2 regions of the Stenotrophomonas sp. YJH_SMC_69 genome follow, and region 1 is predicted to be linked to the other one. Evidence: riboswitches for the same ligand, from Rfam matches in the RefSeq annotation. Region 1 holds a riboswitch; the other holds the start of a gene.

Region 1 (7,767 bases):
CAAGGAAGAAGCAGCATGTCGCACACCTTCATCGAGCTCTATACCGCCACCCCCGCCTGGACCACGCTCCAGCCCGAGCAGCGGAATGCCTTCTTCGCCCGTATCGGTGCAGGCATGCAGCAGTTCGATCCAGTCCGCATCACACTGCTGGCGATGGGCCGCATTGCCAGGGGCGTACAGCACGGCAGCGATGAGCAGTTCTATGCGGTCTGGCGCTGTGCAAGCCGCGCGGACGCCGATGCGCTGGTGGCCGGCATTGCCGCCACCGGTTGGCATCAGTACTTCGCCACCATCAACGCCGTCGGCGCAGACGATGGGATGGGGCAGCACCTTGCCGACCTGGCCGCCTTGTAGCAGCGTCTCCGGACGCGCATGGCACATGCGCCTGTCACCCGGACGCGGTAAACAGGACATTGCCCATGTCCATCCGCAGGGAAGTTGATCATGCAGAGCACGCTCCAGGTCACGCTGTTCGGCCCGCTTGGCGACAGCCCGGCATTGCAGTTGCCGGGGCGGGAAGGGCCGTCGGTGGCCATCCCGGAGGCGGCCCTGCGGCGGTTGGTCTCCGACCTCTACACCGCCCGTTCCCTGCTCAATCCCGAGCAGCTGGACGAGGCCAGGCAGGAGCTGGACCGCGTGCTGGAGCGCTGGGCCGACATCCACGAAGGCCTGCTGCTGGACGTGGAAGTGCATGGCAAATGAGCAGCTTTGCGTGGCTGCTGCCGCGTGGGCAGCGCTGGCGCGCGCCTCGCTGAACCGCACCCCCGGTTGCGGATGAAACATTTTGCACTGCGCAAAAGCTGTGCTATCAATACACCCCATGAACGCAGCCGCCACCCGCTTTTACTGGTATTACTTTCCGAAGCCACTGGCGGAGGAAGGACTGCGCTCACCCTGAAGAAAGCTTCAGACGCATTCCCGAAAGCCGCCAGCGAACCTGGCGGCTTTTTTCATGCCGCCACGCTGGGGACCCCAACGTTCCGGAGATCTCCTGCAATGCCCCCGCACACCGACGACCTGCGTATCCGCACCATCGAACCGCTGACACCGCCTGCCCAGCTGCTGGCGATGCTGCCCTGTGACGATGAAGCCTCCGACACCGTCAGCGCCTCGCGCGCGGCCCTGCACCAGATCCTGCACGGCCGTGACGACCGCCTGGCAGTGGTGGTGGGCCCGTGCTCGATCCACGACCCGAAGGCCGCCATCGAATACGCCCAGCGCCTGAAGCCGCTGCGCGACGCGCTGGCCGGCGAACTGGAAATCGTCATGCGCGTGTACTTCGAGAAGCCGCGCACCACGGTGGGCTGGAAGGGCCTGATCAACGACCCGGACCTGGACGGCAGCTTCAGGATCGACAAGGGCCTGCGCATCGCCCGCGGCCTGCTGCGCGACATCAACAAGCTCGGCCTGCCGGCCGGTGTCGAATTCCTCGATGTGATCTCGCCGCAGTACATCGCCGACCTGGTGGCGTGGGGCGCGATCGGCGCGCGTACCACCGAAAGCCAGGTGCATCGTGAGCTTGCCTCGGGGCTGTCGTGCCCGGTCGGCTTCAAGAACGGCACCGATGGCAACGTGAAGATCGCCGCTGACGCGGTGGGTGCGGCGTCCAATCCGCATCACTTCCTGTCGGTCACCAAGCAGGGCGGCACCGCCATCGTGTCGACCACCGGCAATCCGGATTGCCATGTGATCCTGCGTGGCGGCAAGCAGCCGAACTACGACGCCGGCAGCGTCGCCGACGCCTGCCAGGTGCTGGCCAAGGCCAAGCTGCCGACGCGCCTGATGATCGACGCCAGCCACGCCAACAGCCTGAAAAACCCCGAGAACCAGCCGAAGGTGATCGAGGACATCGCTGTTCAGCTGGAAGACGGCGAACAGCGCATCGTTGGCGTGATGATCGAGAGCCATCTGGTCGGTGGCCGCCAGGAACTGGTGGAAGGCCAGCCGCTGGTTTACGGGCAGAGCATCACCGATGGCTGCATCGACTGGGACACCACCGTGACGGTGCTGGAGCGTCTGGCTGCGGCCGTGCGCGCCCGTCGCGACGTGAAGGTGTCCGAAGCAGCCTGATCGAAACCGCCTGAGTGCGGCACGTGTGTGGATGGCGGCCAGCGCCTGCGGGGGTGCGGCCGCGATCAGGGCCGGTCAGAGTTGGAGGCCGGCCCATCTGCACCGGCGATGCGCCTGGCGCTGCGCATGAGCGACAGCGCCAGGTACATCGCCGGGGTGGTGATACCGCTTCCTGTAGCGTCGAGCCATGCCCGACCTGCGCGCGAAGCGCGTTGGTTTGCTGCAAAGAGCAGTCGAGCATGGCTCGACTTTACGAAGAGGCTCAATGCACTTCGTCGTGGTACACGAACTTCGGCATTTCCCAGCGGTAGTGGATCGCCAGCAGGCGCAACGCGAAGCCGCCGCCGAGGCAGCACAGGATCGCGGTGGCATCGGCCACGCCCCAGTGCAGCAGCAACAGATAGGCCGCGCCGGTCAGCAGCGCGATGATCGCGTACAGCTCCTTCTGGAAGATGAGTGGCACCTCGTTGCAGAGGATGTCGCGCAGCACCCCGCCGAACGCGCCGGTCAGCATGCCGGCGATCAGCACGATCGGCATTGCATGGCCGGCTTCGCGCGCGATCGAGCAGCCGATCAGGGTGAAGGCGATCAGGCCCAGGCCATCGAGCACCAGGAAGGTGCGGCGGAAGTGGTGCATCCAGCGCGCCACCCAGGTGGCGATCAGCGCCGCGCATACGGTGAAGCCCAGGTACTCGGGATGCTTCACCCAGCCCAGCGGATAGTGGCCGAGCAGGATGTCGCGCAGCGAGCCGCCACCGAGGGCGGTGACGCAGGCGATCATGACCACGCCGAACAGGTCCATGCGGCGGCGGCCGGCGGACAGTGCGCCGGTCATGGCTTCGGCGGAAATGGCGATCAGGTAGATGATGGACAGCAGCATGGGACAGGCTCCGGGCGCGGTGGGGCCGGCCATGCGCGACCGCCGCCACTGCCTGCGCAATGACGGGACGATGACCGGTGCCGCTCCCGCTGTCCTTTTGCCTGAGAGTTCAGCGGCATGGGCCGCGTGCCCCTTCGGCGGATCGTCCCGGGCATGCCCGGTGACCTCTCTCCAGCTCGGCGAGTCGAATGCATGGTTGGTGGGATTCCAGCCCACCGGCCTGAGCGATCATGGGAGCCTGCGCCTTCGGCGGGCGCCAGCGCGGCGCCTCTCTCCTGCATTCGGGTGCCAGTATATCCGCTGCAGTGCAGCACGGCATAATCCAGGCATGGCCTCGTCCGTCCGCCCGTGGTTCCTGTACCTGCTCGAATGCCGCGATGGCAGCTATTACGCCGGCATCAGCACCGATGTGGAGGCGCGTTTCGCCGCCCACCAGGCCGGCAAGGGCGCGCGCTACACCCGGGCCCGGCCGCCGCTGCGCGTGCTGGCCGTGCGCGAATACCCGGACCGGGCCGCCGCCTCGCGGGCCGAGTGGCAACTCAAGCAGCAGCCCCGCGAACGCAAGCTGGCCTGGCTGCAGGCAACGGATCCTGCGCTTCTGTAGAGCCGAGCCCACGCTCGGCTGTTGTTCCGTCTGCCCGATGCGGGAGCCGAGCACGGGCTCGGCTCTACAGTAGATCCACGCCCTGCGTGGATGGGCTACCCGGCCCATGCGATGATCGCCCCGCGCCCAGAGCCGGAGACCCGGATGTCCACGATTGCCCTGCTGTTCGCGCTTTCCGCATCAACGAGCCCTGCCGCCGACGCCGCCACGATCGCGGCCATCGAAGCCACCTGCCACGACTACGTCGATGGCCAGCTGGAGGCCGACCCGCAGCGCGTCGCCCGTTCCCTGCATCCGGACCTGGCCAAGCGCGCTGTGCTCGGCGATACACCCGACGAGCGCCTGGGCCTGCGCCGGATGTCGAAGGAAGAGCTGGTCTCGTTGACGAAACAGGGCGCGCTGAAGACCCCGAAGGATCAATGGGATCGCCGCTGCACGGTGCTGGACGTGACCGGCAACGCGGCCTCGGTGCGGCTGGAAACCCCGTGGTTCGTCGACTACTTCCACATGGGGCGTTTCGACCAGCGCTGGGTCATCGTCAACGCACTGTGGTACCCGAAACCGAAGGCGCACTGAGCGATGCGTGCCGCCGGCAACGCATGGATCTCCGTCGTCGTGCTGGTCGCCGGCATCGCGCTGCTGCCTGGCCTGCTGTATCTGCTCGGGCTGGCATTGGTGGACGGTCGGCCGAAGCCGGCCGACCGCGCGCCCAGTGGCGTGGCTGCGTGCAGCGGTGAGCCACGGGCGGGATACCAGCCGATGAACCCCTGGCGCTTCACCGCCCAGTTCTTCGACAAGGACGGGATGAAGAACAAGGTGCCTGAAGTGGAGCGGGAGGCCTTCTGGATTGCCCGGCGCCACCTGTGGCGGCAACCTCGGCGCGGCATGCTGCGCTGGCATCTCAGCAGCACCGCGTTGGCGATCTGGATCACCCGGCATTGGAGTACCGCGCAGATTGCGGACACCGCGAGGAAGGAGGACTTCTGCCGGAAGTAGATCCACGTCATGCGCGGATGGCGCTCCATGTTTGTTGACGGGGTCAGAGCCCTTTCCCGCGGAAAGGGATCCGACCCCTGTTGCGTGCGGCCTTACCGCCTCGGCCGCCGGTCGTCCTGGTCATCACCGAAGATGATGCGCGCGCTGCGCTGGTAGCTCCAGTACGCGACCGCCCAGTTCAGCAGCACCACGATGCGGTTGCGGAAGCCGATCAGGAAGAACACGTGCGCGGCCAGCCAGAACCACCAGGCCAGCACGCCGGAGAGCTGCAGCCGGCCCAGGTGCACGATCGCGGCCATGCGGCCAATGGTGGCCAGGTTGCCGTAGTCGGCGTACTTGAACGGACCGGGCTCGGGCTTGCCGTGCAGGCGTGCACGGACCACCTCGGCCACGTACTTGCCCATCTGCTTGGCCGCGGGCGCCACGCCGGGAACCGGCTTGCCGTCGGCCTGGCTCAGTGCGGCCAGGTCGCCGGCCACGAACAGCTCCGGGTGATCGGGCAGGGTCAGGTCCGGCTGCACCTGCACGCGGCCGGCGCGGTCCAGCGGCACGTCCAGCGTGCGCGCCAGTGGTGAAGCGGCCACGCCGGCGGCCCAGACCACGGTGCGGGCCGGCACGAACTGCTCACCGAGCTTGAAGCCCTGGCTGTCGATGTCGCTCACCGGGGTACCGGTCAGCACTTCCACGCCCAGCTTTTCCAGCTGGCGGCGCGCCTTCAGCGAAAGCACTTCCGGGAACGAGGACAGCACGCGCGGCCCAGCCTCGACCAGCCGCACCTTGGCGCTGGCCGGATCGATGTGGCGGAATTCGTTGCGCAGCGTGTGGCGCGCGATCTCGGCCAGCGTGCCGGCCAGTTCGACGCCGGTGGGACCACCACCGACGATGGCGAAACTCAGCCACGCCGCCTTCCTGGCCGGGTCCGGTTCGGCCTCGGCGCGTTCGAACGCCAGCAGCAGCTTGCGGCGCAGTGCAATGGCATCGTCCAGCGTTTTCAGGCCAGGGGCATCATCGGCCCACTGGTCGTTGCCGAAGTAGGCGTGGGTAGCGCCGGTGGCCAGCAGCAGGCTGTCGTAGTCCAGCGTGCTGCCATCGGCCATGCCGATCTGCCGTGCCTGCTTGTCGATGGCGACCACTTCGCCGAGGCGGACTTCCACGTTGCGCTGGTGGCCGAGGATGTGGCGCAGCGGTGCGGCGATATCCGGCGCGGACAGGCCGGCGGTGGCCACCTGGTACAGCAGCGGCTGGAACAGGTGATGGTTGCGGCGGTCGACCAGGGTGATGCGTATGCGCTCGCGGGCCAGGGCACGGGTGGCCCAGAGACCGGCAAAACCGCCGCCGACAACGACCAGGTGGGGAACGCGCTCGCGACTCATCGACTCACTCCAGTGGGGGCATTGGGGGAAGCGCCTGGCATCTTCGCACGGCGGCCACCTGTCACGTCAGCGCCTGGGTGGATCGGCGATACTCGGGTTCAGGCAACCGCCCGCGAGGAATCCATGAGCGAACCGGAAAAGCGCATCGCCCTGTTGATCGACGCCGACAATGCGCCGGCCTCGAAGATCGACGAGGTCCTGGCCGAAGTCGCCCGCTATGGCGTGGCCAACGTGCGCCGTGCCTACGGCAACTGGAAGAGCCCGCGGTTGAAGGGCTGGGAAGCGGTGCTGCATGAGTATGCGATCCGCCCGATCCAGCAGTTCGCCTACAGCAAGGGCAAGAATGCGTCGGACATGGCGATGGTGATCGATGCCATGGACCTGCTGTACGCGCGCAACCTTGATGGCTTCGCCATCGTGTCGAGCGATGCCGATTTCACCCCGATGGTGATGCGCCTGCTGACCGACGGCGTGAAGGTGTACGGCTTCGGCGAAAAGAAGACGCCGGAACCGTTCGTCAACGCGTGCTCGAAGTTCACCTACCTGGAAGCGCTGGGCCAGACCCACGCCAGCGTGCCGGATGCCGAGCAGGCATCGAGCGAACAGGCATCGAACGAGCCCGTCGCCAATGATGATGCACGCCCGCGCAAGAGCGGGGCGGAGATGCGCAGCGACACCCGGCTGGTGAAGATGCTGCGCCGCGCGGTGTCCTCGGCCGAGGGCGAGGATGGCTGGTCGCACCTGGGGCCGGTCGGCAGCCAGATCGGCAACCAGGCCTCGTTCGATCCGCGCAACTATGGCTACGGCAAACTCAGCGATCTGCTGGCGGCGATCGGCCTGTTCGAGCTGAAGAAGGACGGCAAGTCGTCCTACGTGCGCGCGCTGCCAAAAAAGAACCGGTAGTGCCGGCCGCCGGCCGGCAGCGCGCAGGCGCCCGATCCCGCATCCTGCACGCACATCTCCACTCCAATCAGGCGTATCGTTGCCGCTCGCATTGCCAGCAAGGAAAACCCGCATGTTGAAGATCTGGGGCCGCCGCAATTCCAGCAACGTCCGCAAGGTGCTGTGGTGTGCCGAGGAGATCGGCCTGCCGTACGAATCCATCGAAGTCGGCGGCAGCCATGGCGGCACGCAGACGCCGGAGTACCAGGCGATGAATCCCAACGGCCTGGTGCCGGTGATCGAGGACCACGGCCTGCCGCTGTGGGAATCGAACACCATCGTGCGTTACCTGAGCGCGCGCTATGCGCTGGGCACGCTGTACGCCGAGGACCCGATGGAGCGCGCGCAGGCCGAAAAGTGGATGGACTGGAGCACCTCGCGGATGGCGCCGCTGTACAGCGACCTGGTCTGGGGCATCATGCGCACCGCGCCGGCCGACCGTGACGAAGCGCGCATCAGCGCGGCCATCGTCCGTGCCGGTGACTACCTGGCGATGGCCGATGCCACCCTGGCCACGCAGCCATGGCTGTCGGGCGGGACGTTCGCGATGGGCGACATTCCGCTCGGCTCGCTGGTGTACGCCTGGTATGAACTGCCGATCCAGCGCCCGGACCTGCCGCACCTGGCCGAGTGGTATGCGCGCCTGCGTGAGCGACCGGCCTACCAGCGCGGCGTGATGTCGCCGCTGACGTAAGCGAAGGCGTCCGGGGTCAGAGCCCTTTTCTGCGAAAAGGGATCCGACCCCAGGGCATCGGGGTCGGATCCCACCCGACGGGTGGGCTCTGACCCCTCAATAAAGATCCGTTGGATCCACATCCAGCGACCAGCGCACCTTGCGTGCTTCCGGCAGCGCGTACAGCTGCGGAACCAGTTGCGAAAGCACGCCATGCAGCGGCGGCCGC
Region 2 (7,767 bases), on a different contig from region 1:
TTCACTGCGTGCACCAGGTCCGGAAACTTCATCGCGTCCTGGATGAAGAACACCGGGATGTTGTTGCCGACCAGATCCCAGTTGCCCTCCTTGGTGTAGAACTTGACCGCAAAGCCGCGCACGTCGCGCGGGGTATCCACCGAGCCTGCGCCACCGGCCACGGTCGAGAAGCGGGTGAATACCGGCGTCTTCACGCCGACCTCGGTCAGGATGCGTGCGCGGGTATGGGCTGCCAGTGATCGGGTCAGCTCGAAGTAGCCGTGTGCTGCGCTGCCACGTGCGTGCACGATGCGCTCGGGAATGCGTTCGTGATCGAAGTGGGTGATCTTCTCGCGCAGGATGAAGTCCTCCAGCAGCGTGGGCCCCCGAGGTCCCTGCCGCAGGGAGTTCTGGTTGTCCGCCACCGGAATGCCTTGGTCGGTGGTCATTGCCGGATGGCTGCCCCCGGCCTGCTGGTGCAGTTCATCGCCATCGCCCCGGCGGTGGCTTTCAGCAGGGACGGTTGCGCGCTTGCCGGTCGGCTTGCTGGCGGCCATGGACGTTGGCTCCGGATCATCAAAAGGAACCACGACACTGGAACCAGCCCCGTTAAACCACGGTCCGGCAAAGGTGAACGTACGGGCAAAAGCAGGCTCGGGTATGCTTGCCGCATGCGAGTCGAGCCCGCCGACATCGAAGCCCTGTTCGACGCCATCCCGGATGTGCTGTTCTTCATCAAGGACCGCCAGGGGCGTTACACCCACGTCAACCAGACCATGCTGCGGCGGCTGGGTCTGCGCGCGCGCAAGGACGTGATCGGGCGTACGGCGGCCGAAATCTACCCGACCGGCCTCAGTGCGGACTACGTTGACCAGGACGCCCGTGTGCTGTCCGGTGAGGTGATCGAGAACCTGATGGAGCTGCACCTGTTCGCCAACCGCGAACCGGGCTGGTGCCTGACCTGCAAGCGCCCGCTGGTGGTCGACGGGGCCATCGAGGGCCTGATCGGCATTTCCCGCGACCTTGGCCAGAAGGACAGCCTCGGCACCCAGTACGAGCAGCTGCGGCTGGCGCTGGCCCACCTCAACGCGCACTACGCCGAGAACGTGCGCATGCAGACCCTGCTGGACATCACCGGCTTTTCGCTGTCCAAGCTGGAGCGCAGCTTCCGCAAGGTGTTCCAGATGACCCCGCAGCAGGTGCTGACCCGGCTGCGGATCCAGATGGCCATGCATCTGCTGCATGGCGACGACAGCATCGCCTGCATCGGCCAGGCCTGCGGTTTCAGCGACCAGAGTGCCTTCACCCGCAAGTTCAAGGCTGAAACCGGTTTCTCGCCGCGTGCCTATCGTGCCCGTATCGGTGGGAACGTCGGCGAGCCGGCGCTGGCCTGAGCGGCCTGCTGCGCTGTGCCTATCCCCGTGGGCACGGGACAGGGTAAGGTGTCGCCCCTGTAGCCCGCCGCCAGCCCCGCCGATGCCCAACTCGATTCCGACCGCTTCGCCGTCCCGCCTCGGACATTCGCTCAAGCCCCGCCAGCTGATCATGATGGGCCTGGGCAGCGCCATCGGCGCCGGGCTGTTCCTCGGCTCGGGCGTGGGTGTGCAGGCGGCCGGTCCGGCGGTCCTGGTGTCGTATCTGGTCGCCGGAGCGCTGGTGATCATCGTGATGAACGCTCTGGGCGAGATGGCGGCGGCCAAACCGACCAGCGGCGCGTTCTCGGTGTATGCAGCCGACGCCATGGGCGCTACCGCCGGTGCCACCGTGGGCTGGCTGTGGTGGGTGCAGCTGGTGATCGTGATCGCCGCCGAAGCAGTGGGTGCGGCCGGGCTGCTGGCCACGGTCTGGCCGGCGATACCGGTACCGATGGCGGCGTTGGCGTTCATGCTGTTCTTCACCGCGATCAACCTGCTCGGAGTGAAGAGCTTCGGCGAGTTCGAATTCTGGTTCGCCATCCTCAAGGTCGCGGCGATCCTGGCCTTCATCGCCATTGGCGTGGCGCTGCTGATGGGGTGGCTGCCGCAGGTGACTTCGCCGGGCCTGAGCAACTTCACCGAGCATGGTGGCTTCGCACCGAAGGGCCTGGCCGGGATCGGTGCGGCGCTGCTGGTGGTGGTGTTCGCCTTCGGCGGCACCGAGATCGTGGCCGTGGCGGCGGCCGAAACCGAAGACCCCGAGCGCAGCATTGCCCGTGCCATCCGCACCGTGGCCTGGCGCATCCTGGTGTTCTACATCGGCTCGCTGAGCGTGATCATCGCCGTGGTGCCGTGGACCAGCGAGGCGCTGAAGTCGCCGTTCGCCGCCGTGCTGGACATCGCCCGCATCCCGGGCGCTGGTACCGCCATCACGCTGATCGCCGTGATCGCGCTGCTGTCGGCGCTCAATGCCAACCTCTACGGCGCCTCGCGCATGATGTATTCGCTGGCGCAGCGTCGCGAAGCGCCGGCCGTGCTTGGCTGGACCGACCCGCGCCAGGTGCCGGTGATCGCCGTGCTGGCCAGCGTGCTGTTCGGCTTTGCCGCCACGGTAATGGAACTGCTGTTCCCGGACCGGGTGCTGCCGGTGCTGCTGAACATCGTCGGTTCCACCTGCCTGCTGGTGTGGACGCTGTCGCTGGTCTCGCAGCTGGTGCTGCGTCGTCGCGCGGATCGTCTGGGTACCCGACTGCCGTTCCGCATGGCCGGTTTCCCGTGGCTGACCTGCTGTGCACTGGCGATCCTTGCGCTGATCTTCGGCCTGCTGCTGAGTGAGTCGCACACCCGCCTGCAGTTCCTGTCGATGGTGGCGTTGACCGCCACGATCGCCGCCAGCAGTGCCATCGCGCGGCGCATGCGCCAGGCGTGATTCTGTAGAGCCGACCCTGCGGTCGGCTGCTGTTTGCGCGATCGCCAGCCGAGCATGGGCTCGGCTCTACAACAGGCACACACTCCGCGTGGCACTGTGCAGGCAGGCCGTCATCGGCCCGTCGACCAGGAGTACCGCATGCTGCGCAGCCGTCCCTTCCTGATGTTCACCGGCCAGGCCGAGGCCGCGCTGGCCCTGTACGCCGAAGCCTTTGCCGATTTCCGGCTGCTGGCCCTGCAACGCCATCCCGAGGGGGCCGGCGCCGGCGTGCCGGGGCAGGTCCGCCAGGCCATCTTCCTGCTCGGTGGCACCCACTACCTGTGCTTCGACAGCCTGGACGTGCACGATTTTACCTTCTCGCCGTCGATCTCGCTGTTCGTCGAGTGTTCCGGTGCCGAGCAGTTCGAGCGCGCGGCACGCGTGCTGGGTGAGGGCGGCCATTGGTTGATGCCGGTGGGCGACTATGACTTCAGCAATCGCTACGGCTGGGTGCAGGACCGCTTTGGCGTGTCGTGGCAGTTGAGCCTGGGGCAGATGCCGGACCCGTGATCGGATGCTTGTGGGTGTGGGCCTTGGTCCACACGCCCCATGAAAACGGCCCGCTTGCGCGGGCCGTTTTCTTTACCGATGCAGTGAGGAATCACGCCTCGACTTCATCATCCTTGTAGGCATCGACCGGGATGCAGGCGCACATCACGTTCTTGTCGCCGTACACATTGTCGACACGCGCCACCGGCGGCCAGTATTTGCTCTGCTTCAGGCTGGCCAGCGGGAAGGCGGCCAGTTCACGCGGGTAGGCGTGGGTCCACTCGCTGGCGGTCACTGCGGTGGCAGTGTGCGGCGCGTTCTTCAGCGGGTTGTCCTCGCGGTCGAGGCGGCCGTCTTCGATCGCGGTGATCTCCTCGCGGATCTGGATCATCGCGTTGATGAAGCGATCCAGTTCGTGCAGCGATTCGCTCTCGGTCGGCTCCACCATCAGCGTGCCGGCCACCGGGAAGCTCAGGGTCGGGGCGTGGAAGCCGAAGTCGATCAGGCGCTTGGCCACGTCCTCGGCACCGATGCCGCTGGTCTTCTCCAGCGGGCGCACGTCCAGGATGCACTCGTGCGCCACCAGGCCGTTACGGCCGGTGTACAGGGTCTTGAAGTGCGGGGCCAGGCGCTTGGCGATGTAGTTGGCGTTGAGCTGCGCGACCTGGGTGGCCTTGCGCAGGCCGTCGCGGCCCATCATTGCGATGTACATCCAGCTGATCGGCAGGATCGAGGCGCTGCCGAAGCTGGCCGCGCTGACCATGCCGACCGGGCCGTTGTCACCCAGCTTGCCCGGCAGGAACGGGGCCAGGTGCTCCTTGACCGCGCACGGGCCGACGCCCGGGCCGCCACCGCCGTGCGGGATGCAGAAGGTCTTGTGCAGATTCAGGTGCGAAACGTCCGACCCCCACTTGCCCGGCTTGGCCACGCCGACCAGGGCATTCATGTTGGCACCGTCGGTGTACACCTGGCCGCCGTGCTTGTGGATGATCTCGCAGATCTCCACCACCTCTTCCTCGAACACGCCGTGCGTGGACGGGTAGGTCATCATGATCGCGGCCAGGCGGTCGCTGTACTTCTCGGCGTTGAGGCGGATGTCCTCGACGTCGACGTTGCCGTTGGCATCGGTCTTGGTCACCACCACCTTCATGCCGCACATCTGCGCCGAGGCCGGGTTGGTGCCGTGCGCCGAATCCGGGATCAGGCAGATGTCGCGGTGGCCTTCGCCGCGCGAGCGGTGGTAGGCGCGGATCGCCAGCAGGCCGGCGTACTCGCCCTGCGCGCCGGAGTTCGGCTGCAGGCTGACCGCGTCATAGCCGGTGCATTCCACCAGCATCGCTTCCAGCGTGTCGATGAGTTCCTTGTAGCCCAGCGCCTGGTCGGCCGGCACCAGCGGGTGGATCTGCGAGAACTCCGGCCAGGTCACCGGGATCATCTCGGCGGTGGCGTTGAGCTTCATGGTGCACGAGCCCAGCGGGATCATCGTGCGGTCCATCGCCAGGTCCTTGTCGGCCAGCGAGCGCAGGTAGCGCAGCAGTTCGTGCTCGCTGTGGTGGGTGTTGAACACCGGATGGGTCAGGAATGCGGACTGGCGCAGCAGGCCGGCCGGCAGCGCATCGGCGGTGCTGGCATCCAGCGCGTCGACGTCGGCCTGCGCACCGAACACGGCGGCCAGTGCGACCACGTCGGCGCGGGTGGCGGTCTCGTCCAGGCTGATGCCGACCGAGTCGCTGTCGATCGCACGCAGGTTGTAACCGGCGGCGCGGGCCTTGGCGTGAATCTCATCGGCGTGCACGCCGGTGACATGCAGGGTGTCGAAGAAGTCGCCACCGACCTGCACGCCGGCCTCGCGCAGCGCGGCGGCCAGGATCGAGGCCAGGCGGTGGGTGCGCCGGGCGATGCGGGTCAGGCCTTCCGGGCCGTGGTACACGGCATACATCGAGGCCATCACCGCCAGCAGCACCTGTGCGGTACAGATGTTGGAGGTGGCCTTCTCGCGGCGGATGTGCTGCTCGCGGGTCTGCAGGGTCAGGCGGTAGGCCGGGTTGCCCTGGGCATCGACCGAGACGCCGATCAGGCGGCCCGGCATCGAGCGCTTGTAGGCGTCGCGGCAGGCCATGAATGCGGCGTGCGGCCCGCCGAAGCCGAACGGCACGCCGAAACGCTGGCTGTTGCCGACCACGATGTCCGCACCCCATTCGCCCGGGGCGGCCAGCAGGGTCAGCGCCAGCAGGTCGGTGGCCACGGCCACCAGGCCGCCGCGCGCGTGCACGGCCTCGACCAGCGCCTTGTAGTCGCCGATCTGGCCGAAGGTGTCCGGGTACTGCAGCAGCAGGCCGAAGGCTTCTGCTTCCAGTGCCTCGGCCGGGGTGCCGACGCGCAGCACGATGCCCATGGGCTCGGCGCGGGTACGCAGCAGTTCCAGGGTCTGCGGGTGCACGGCGTCGTGCACGAAGAAGGTGTCCGACTTCGACTTGGCCGAACGCTTGGCCAGGGTCATCGCTTCAGCTGCGGCGGTGGCTTCGTCCAGCAGCGAGGCGTTGGCGATTTCCATGCCGGTGAGGTCGGCGCACAGGGTCTGGAAGTTGATCAGCGCTTCCATGCGGCCCTGCGAGATCTCGGCCTGGTACGGGGTGTAGGCGGTGTACCAGGCCGGGTTTTCCAGGATGTTGCGCAGGATCACGTTCGGCGTGTGGGTACCGTAGTAGCCCTGGCCGATGAAGCTGCGCAGCACGGTGTTCTTGTCGGCGATCGCACGGATCTTCGCCAGTGCCTGCACTTCGGTCATCGATTCCGGCAGTGCCAGCGGCGCCGGCGACTTGATCTTGGCCGGTACGATGGCATCGGTCATCGCATCCAGCGACGCGTGGCCGACGACGTCGAGCATCTGCGCGATCTCGGCATCGTTGGGGCCGATGTGGCGCTCGACGAACGCATTGTGGTGCTCGAGCTCACGCAGGGAAGGGGTGTTCTGGGACATGGCGAAGGATCCGTCAGGAAAGGGCACACGCACGGGCACAAGCCGCCGGTCGGCGGTCTGCGGGGCGCCCCTCTGTCCTTTTGCCTGAGAGTTTGGAAGCGCGGAAAACCGCGGCTTCGTGCCCCTTCGGCGCCGGATCGAACCGGTCTCTCCAGAGTTGTGTTACGGGTGGTATCGGGCCTGAGCGATTACGGGCGTTGCGCCTTCGGCAGCGGTGTTCCGCTTCTCCCACCGTGTTGCCCGCCGATTATAGCCCGTTGCGGGCGCGCCAGCCGCCTGCGGGCCCGGCCGCGGCGCCTGAATGGCCGATGGCCCGCCCGTGCGTTTTGTGCACTGCTGCATGGCATCAGGCGCAATCCCCACCTATGATGGGCGGATACCCGAATTCATCTGGCGCCGTCCCTGCTGCAGGGGACTGGCGCCCGCCGTGCGTGCCGCGCATGGCCCTGCCGGACGCCTTCTCCATGACCGCCGCTGTTGCTCCTTCCACCCGCCGCATGGCCCTGCTGCTCGCCGGCCTGGCCATGTTCGGTCCGTTCTCGATCGACACCATCTTCCCAGCGTTCCCGCAGCTGGCCCAGCGCCTGGCGGTGGACGAGGTGGCGGTGCAGCAGACCATCAGCGTGTACCTGCTGTTCTACGGCCTGATGAGCCTGGCACACGGCCCGCTGTCCGATGCCTGGGGCCGCAAGCGGGTGATCCTCGGCGGCCTGGTGGTGTTCGTCGGCGCCTCGGTCGGCTGTGCGCTGTCCACGGATCTGACCACGCTGCTGGGGTTCCGCGCCCTGCAGGGCCTGTCCGCAGGCGTCGGCATGATCGTCGGCCGCGCGGTGATCCGCGACCTGTACCACGGTCACGACGCGCAGCGGCTGATGAGCCAGGTGTCGATGCTGTTCGGCATCGCCCCGGCGATCGCGCCGATCATCGGTGGCTGGATCCTGCTCAGCGGTGCTGGCTGGCCGCTGATCTTCTGGTTCCTGGTGGTGTTCGCACTGGTTCTGCTGGCGGCCACCGCCCGCTACCTGCCGGAGACCCATCCGCTCGAAGCGCGCGTTCCGTTGTCGCCGCGGGTGCTGATGCGTGATTACGTGCGCATCGGTTTCAATCCGCGCTTCCTGCGCCTGGCGCTGGCCGGCAGCATCGGTTTCGGTGGCATCTTCCTGTACATCTCCTCGGCACCGGTGTTCGTGATGCAACACCTGCACCTGGGCGAGGGCGGTTTCGCCTGGCTGTTCATCCCCACCATCGGCGGCATGACCACCGGCTCGTTCCTGTCCGGGCGCATGGCCGGGCACACCACGCCCACCCGCCAGGTATCCATTGGTTTCGGCCTGTGCGCGCTGTCGGTGCTGCTGAACGTCGGCTACGTGGCGCTGGCGCCGCAGTTCGTGCTGCCGTGGGCGGTGCTGCCGATCTTCCTGGGTGGCATGGGCATG

Evidence for each region. A riboswitch is a leader RNA that binds a small molecule or an ion and turns the genes downstream of it on or off. The one in region 1 is predicted to bind glycine.
Region 2: another riboswitch for glycine. It lies ahead of gcvP (aminomethyl-transferring glycine dehydrogenase); the one in region 1 lies ahead of AC5P8F_RS04105 (trimeric intracellular cation channel family protein).

The regions. Positions count from the first base shown of each region.
Region 1 is NZ_JCAFTS010000002.1:211,975-219,741, forward strand. Features, by position in the region: gene AC5P8F_RS04090 (DUF6616 family protein) at 16-354, shown strand; gene AC5P8F_RS04095 (hypothetical protein) at 445-702, shown strand; gene AC5P8F_RS04100 (3-deoxy-7-phosphoheptulonate synthase) at 997-2,070, shown strand; gene AC5P8F_RS04105 (trimeric intracellular cation channel family protein) at 2,333-2,950, opposite strand; glycine riboswitch at 3,030-3,135, opposite strand; glycine riboswitch at 3,149-3,238, opposite strand; gene AC5P8F_RS04110 (GIY-YIG nuclease family protein) at 3,279-3,554, shown strand; gene AC5P8F_RS04115 (nuclear transport factor 2 family protein) at 3,699-4,130, shown strand; gene AC5P8F_RS04120 (hypothetical protein) at 4,134-4,550, shown strand; gene AC5P8F_RS04125 (NAD(P)/FAD-dependent oxidoreductase) at 4,643-5,923, opposite strand; gene AC5P8F_RS04130 (NYN domain-containing protein) at 6,047-6,826, shown strand; gene AC5P8F_RS04135 (glutathione S-transferase family protein) at 6,939-7,559, shown strand; gene AC5P8F_RS04140 (primosomal protein N') at 7,656-7,767, opposite strand, start outside.
Region 2 is NZ_JCAFTS010000013.1:91,571-99,337, forward strand. Features, by position in the region: gene AC5P8F_RS18665 (catalase) at 1-536, opposite strand, end outside; gene AC5P8F_RS18670 (AraC family transcriptional regulator) at 651-1,373, shown strand; gene AC5P8F_RS18675 (amino acid permease) at 1,456-2,823, shown strand; gene AC5P8F_RS18680 (VOC family protein) at 2,962-3,372, shown strand; gene gcvP (aminomethyl-transferring glycine dehydrogenase) at 3,464-6,331, opposite strand; glycine riboswitch at 6,394-6,496, opposite strand; gene AC5P8F_RS18690 (multidrug effflux MFS transporter) at 6,796-7,767, shown strand, end outside.